DNA from 2 places in the Paenibacillus odorifer genome. Region 1 is predicted to be linked to the other one. Evidence: riboswitches for the same ligand, from Rfam matches in the RefSeq annotation. Region 1 holds a riboswitch; the other holds the start of a gene.
What was found. Region 1 has a riboswitch for cyclic di-GMP ahead of PODO_RS30840 (anti-repressor SinI family protein). Riboswitches for the same ligand answer to the same signal wherever they lie in the genome.

Region 1 (3,160 bases):
CGACCGTCAATAACGCTACTGGTGAAGCTGTTTATCGCACTAAAGGCGATAACAACGACGCACCCGACATGAACCCAACCAGTTCTGCGAATGTTGTAGCTCAGTATACCGGGGTCACTGTACCCTATGTCGGTTACGCTATGAATTTCGCGGTTTCCAAAGCTGGAAGTGTAGTCCTCATGATCGTGCCTGGCTTGATGCTTCTGCTCTATGCTCTGTATACCTCTTGGAAGGCTGTAGCTGCATTAGAAAAGAAAAATACTGCCCTACTGCCAGCCTCACCGTCCCCAACAGAAACACAGCCCTAAGTTGATTGTCCACTTCCGCTTACGAACCGGAAGATACAATATATAAATTTTATAAAAAATTCAAACACAAATTTGAGGAGGAATTTTATTATGGGTATCAAGAAAACATTGGGTCTTGGCGTAGCATCTGCAGCACTGGGTTTATCATTAATCGGCGGAGGAACCTTCGCATACTTTAGCGACACTGCGCAAAGCACAGCTACATTCGCAGCGGGTACACTCGATCTGAACTCCGACCCTTCTGTCATCGTTAATATTCCTAACCTGAAACCAGGTGATACTGTAACTAAATCCTTCAAATTGAAAAACGATGGTTCGCTCGATATCGGATCTATCATTCTGAATACATCGACTCAAATCACGGATGCTAAAGGAGATAACTACTTGGATTTAGCCGAGTTCATTAAAGTTAAATTCCTTAGAAATAATGATAAAGGGGTACCTATCGTCTCTCCTGAAAATGTAGTTTATGAGACTACACTTGCTGCTTTAAAAAGTCAGCATCCGGATCTCGTAAAAAATACAGGTTGGGATCAACTCTTTACCGAAGCATCCGGTATTAAAGCCGGTACCAATGACAGCTTCTCCGTCCAATTCGAATTTGTGGAAAATAACCAAGATCAAAATATTTTCCAAGGCGATAGCTTAACACTGACTTGGGATTTCGTAGCTAAACAAGGTGCGAAAAAAGACTACTAAGATCAATAAAGTAATTTAATAAAATACTCGAAGAGCAGCAGATCCTGAATCCGGCCACGGATAAGCAGATTGCTGCTCTTCTCTTTACAATAAACTTTGTCCGATTTATTGATATTTGCTATACTAATAACAAAAATTACGGAGGGGCGTCAGCATAGTGCCACAGAATATGGGCCAACGTATCCAGCAGCTCCGCCTAGACAAGGGTTTCTCCCTATCTGAGCTTGCGGACAGAGCAGATGTGGCTAAGTCGTATCTTAGCAACGTGGAGAGAAACATCCAATCCAATCCATCCATCCAGTTTATCGAAAAGATCGCTGACGCGCTTCAGGTATCCATTCATGCCCTACTCTATGGAGAACCAAATGATGCAGAGGAATCACATTTAGATTCGGAATGGTTCCGATTGGTGCAGGAAGCTATGGACTCAGGCATTAGCAAACGCGAATTCAAAGAATTTCTGGACTATCAGAAATGGAAGCTCGATCAAAAGGATTAATACTTCCTACTAATCTGGTACGATCCTCTCTTCTACTAAATCATATCGAAAAAGGACACAGCGAAGAACCGCTGTGCCCTTTTTCGATATGTAACCCCTCTAATGTATTACTGCACGATCTGCACAGTTTTCTCATGAAAGAACTGGCGGATTTCATCTGCCTTAATGCCAGCCTTCTTAGCTGCTAATAATAAATGTACCCACTCTTGATCCAGATCAATAAACTGCTGTTCTCTGTTGCTACCCTGGTTGGACTTTTCCAAAAAATCTCCCCCTAAGATTTTACGTCCCCAGGCAATCCGGCTGTCATAGTATCTCTACCTTAGACCCGCGACTTTGTGCCCCTGCCTTTCGGCAAGTTTACCTTTTACTGGACCCTTTTCACGAAAGGATCTGCTTAAAAAACTATAAAATTACTATCTGCAATAACATTATACAAAAAGAAAGCGGAAAAGTGTGTCGATTCCTGGTTACTTTCTATTTTAAAAACGAAAAATAAAAGATTTTTTTTCAAAGATCTTGTCCGATTATCACGATACTCGTCCGTTACATAAAATAAATTGTACTAGCAAAATAAATATTTACTGACCTAATAGTTAAAAATAAGGATAATAGAATCATTTTAATAGGCCTTTAGAATGGGTAATGAGAAGAAACACCCTTCTTTTCATTAGAACAAGCTAACCTATACCATTTTGCGAACGTATTGGACGAAAGAATGAATTGATTACAGTGGCTGAAAGTAGCACAATAAGATGAGAAATGAAACCGCAATCATCACAGCTCCAGTAAGCGTTGACACAAAATGTCACGTATGGAGTTCATCCGTTAAGGAGGATGTATTCATGGCAGCCAAAGAGCCCTATAACGAATCCATTTGGAGTAAGTATTACGGACCCAATTTAGGCTACATTCAAGAAAGATATGAACAGTTTGTGAAAGATCCCTCCACCGTAGAAAATAATTATCGCGAGCTTTTTACAAATTCGGGACCCCCTCCCCTAACTCCGGATAGCGAACCGGCTCCTCAGCCGCGCATCTCGGGAGACACCGAATGGCTTAGAAAAGCAGTAAGAGCTTCCAAGCTAATCGCCAATATTCGTATATATGGCCATATGGCCGCTGAAATTGATCCGCTGGTACGCGATCAGAATCCCATGGCAAAATATCTTGAGCCTGAAACCTATGGGCTGACCCGCGAAGACCTGATTGCACTGCCTGCCACGCTTATATGGGAAAATGCGCCGAATGATGTGCATACCGGGTGGGATGCCGTGCAACGTATGCGTCAGGCATACACCAAGACTATCGCCTATGAATTCGGGCATGTGCATGAAGAAAAAGAACTGCAATGGCTAAATAGACAGGCAGAATCCACCAGCTCACCAGCACCCCTGAATAATACAGAACGCAAAGAGCTCCTGAACCGCCTGATTCAGGTAGAGCAATTTGAAACCTTCCTCCACAAGACTTTTGTAGGTCAGAAGCGTTTCAGTCTTGAAGGCAATGATGCTCTTGTGCCGATGTTAGACGAAATCGTACGCGCTGCTGCACATGACGGTGCAGAGCATATTTTGATGGGCATGGCGCATCGCGGTCGCCTCAACGTTCTTGCACATATTTTGGGCAAACCTTATGATATCATATTTTCAGA
Region 2 (3,160 bases), 120 kb from region 1:
GCGTCGGCGTCACTGTTGGCGTCGGCGTTGGTGTTGGTGTTGGCGTCGGCGTTGGTGTCACTGTCGGCGTCGGTGTTGGTGTCACTGTCGGCGTCGGTGTCACTGTTGGCGTCGGCGTTGGTATTGGCGTCGGTGTTGGTGTCGGCGTCGGTGTCACTGTCGGCGTCGGTGTCGGTGTTGGTGTTGGCGTCGGTGTCGGCGTCACTGTTGGTGTTGACGTAGGCGTTGGCGTCGGTGTTGGCGTCACTGTCGGCGTTGGTGTCGGACATGGTGTTGGTGTTGGCGTCACTGTCGGCGTTGGCGTTGGTGTCACTGTTGGCGTTGGCGTTGGTGTCACTGTCGGCGTTGGCGTTGGTGTCACTGTCGGCGTTGGCGTTGGTGTCACTGTTGGCGTTGGCGTTGGTGTCACTGTTGGCGTTGGCGTTGGTGTCACTGTTGGCGTTGGTGTCGGCGTTGGTCCAGGTTCATCACCATCGTATGGATAGTGGTGAAATTCACCACCACCAGTCCCTTTGAGTGAAGCCGCCACTAAAGTACCGTTAATCTGACCATTAATAAAATCAACATGAGCATAGGGGGCAAGTATGCTTCCCATTACACCTATGCCTGCCATATCCAGATACGCAGCTTGGCTAAAGTTAAGCAAAATTTTCTTGCTGTTCAACACGTTATTAGGTAGAAATCCGAAGTTTTTCATTTTTACGTTAGAACCATCAATATTAATAATTGCTGTAGATCCTGAAGGAACATTTATTGTAATTCCATAGGTATTAGAGACGTTATCTCCTGGAACATTAAAAACATTGACCGCAGGATCTGTACCTGTCAGGGTAAGACTGCCATATTGGTACACTGTTGTTCCATTCGCCGGCAATGCTGCAAGTTCTGCTGATTTGTCCTTCAAAGACTGACCTACGGCTGAAAAGTCAATCGTACTCCCCTGTCTTTTTGTACCTCCCTTGAGGAGCGTTACATTCCCTGAAAAATCTCCCCCGTGCACGATATTCCCATAAACAGTACCTCCGTTGAAAGTAAGATTCCCTCCAACAACAAGTGTGTCAGTCAAGGAAACCTCAGCAGCGGTCAACCTATCTCCAACACTATAGTTGGTTAAGTTAACGTTACCTCCAGCAGCAAACCTTCCTTCCGTATCCGAAACCGTTGTTATATCCCCTAGAATAAACACGTTGTAGACCCCTGCAATTCCCAATGTAGAAGAACTACTAGCTCCAGCAACTCCAGCTCCTAATGAGGAAAGCCCACTACCTACCGTCAAAATCCCAGCTAATACAAGCGAGAGTAACGGTCTTATTCTTCTTTTCAAATGGCACACCTCCTAAAACTATGATTTATATTAATCAGAATAATTACCAGAAACTCTAAAGGACCTAACAACAAAAAAGACCGCCAAAAAGAAGTGGAATTCCCTTCTCATGGCAGTCGGACGGTCATTGTGCCTTTAAGACACTTTAGACTCCTGGACTTTGCGTCCCGCCCTTTCAGACGGTTTGCTATTATCATGACTATATATATGTATTACACTGCAAGTCCAGAACTGGTAGCCGAAGCATTCTCTCCAATAACCGTCTATGACTTTTAATACTTTTTGAATTAATAACAGTTTAGCGCCCGACACCCACAATTGTCAATCAATTCCTTTCGATGATTCCGCTCATTATTACCATACAAAAAAAAGCGCCTAAAGGCGCTTCGCATAAGGTTTTTCATTAAATTTTAAAGTAACTGTATATAGCCCAATATGGATATCCATAAGGGAACACTCAGAATTAAACCAAAAAACAATCCACGCTGGAGGCTGCCCTCTTTTTCCATCATAAATTCTCCTTTATGTACGTCCGATACATTAATTTTTATTATTACAATTTTAATATAATTTATTCTTCGTTATTTAGTTGTGAATTTAATCACATTGGATAAGCTGTTTAGAAATACCATTGATTATTTTTGGAATATCGGGGTAGAATACGAATATACGTTCCTATTAGAGGTGATGAGATTCATGCATAGAGCAGAAAGCAGGGACAACATGCTGGTGAAATCTTATTTATTGCTTCCGATGATTTTATCAGCTTTCGAACGGGACTCCGCCATTTTATCTACACACTTACGAACACCCGCCCCTTATCTGGAGGTGCTTGGAACAGCTGCTGCAGTAGCTACAACAGATCTAAGGGATGTTCGTGCAGAAATGAGAAGACGGGGAATCAAGGTGTATGAGCAAAACAGACTTAATACGGGAATTGAAGCCAAGTATATATGTCGTGGCTATCACGAACGAATGCTGCTGTTGAATGACATTGTTGCGGCTCAGGCTGCCATCCATATGCGCAGATACCTAGGGCTGGATATTTCCTCTTTTAAGAGTTACGAAGAACAGTATCAGATTAAATAAAGCTGTATAGAAGCCGCTCTACTCTCCCCCCAATCAATTAGTGAACAAAAAAATAGGCCTTACCATGGGAGTTGGCAAGACCTGAGAGAGATATACCACAAAACACTGGGGGGTGTTTGGTGTCTTCAATATATACCTCGAACCTGAAAAAAAGCTGATAGGCACATAAAAATTACATTAAAAATATCATTCGCCGTTCAGAAGTGATCCGAATGCTCCCACAAGCTTAGCCGACCTTTGGCTGGAATTGGATGGCGCAGTGAGTGAACCTCTTCAAGCTTCCAGGCAAAACGTCCTTCGCTATAGTCGCCAAAATCATATTCGTTCCCATTGATCCATTCCCTTAAATCCACCTCTGGAGTAACCACATAACATCCCGCGAGCTGACCTGTAGCAATAATAGCTCCTGTAGGCAAATTATTCGCTGTATAGCCATGTTTCGCCAATACTGCTTTGTACGGTTCCTGTTCACAAATCTTTTTGTCAATCCTCATTCCGGCATGGATGCCTAACTCGCCGCGGTAGGCTGTTCTCCATGAACGAGTTTCAAACTCTTTTTCACCAAGAGCAATTAAGGTCGCCCAAGGCTGCCGTATTGTTATACACCGCATGATATTTATCCCCTTTGTTTATGTTGGACGTTTGTCACGGATGCCACGGATCTCGATCTCGCGTTGTGTAATCTTGCTCTCCTTGACTTGATAAATAATCCCAACCGTTTGGTCGATACTCATTTCCATGATTGAT

Region 2: it holds a riboswitch for cyclic di-GMP, as region 1 does, so the genes downstream of both, PODO_RS30860 (choice-of-anchor A family protein) here and PODO_RS30840 (anti-repressor SinI family protein) in region 1, are expected to answer to the same signal.

Annotation. Positions count from the first base shown of each region.
Region 1 covers NZ_CP009428.1:426,664-429,823, reverse strand. Annotated here, with positions in the region: gene sipW (signal peptidase I SipW) at 1-308, shown strand, start outside; gene PODO_RS01865 (TasA family protein) at 399-1,007, shown strand; gene PODO_RS01860 (helix-turn-helix domain-containing protein) at 1,177-1,506, shown strand; gene PODO_RS30840 (anti-repressor SinI family protein) at 1,614-1,769, opposite strand; cyclic di-GMP riboswitch class I at 1,797-1,881, opposite strand; gene PODO_RS01855 (2-oxoglutarate dehydrogenase E1 component) at 2,352-3,160, shown strand, end outside.
Region 2 covers NZ_CP009428.1:546,591-549,750, reverse strand. Annotated here, with positions in the region: gene PODO_RS30860 (choice-of-anchor A family protein) at 1-1,324, opposite strand, end outside; cyclic di-GMP riboswitch class I at 1,433-1,523, opposite strand; gene PODO_RS02375 (YhjD family protein) at 1,916-2,413, shown strand; gene PODO_RS02370 (ASCH domain-containing protein) at 2,611-3,024, opposite strand.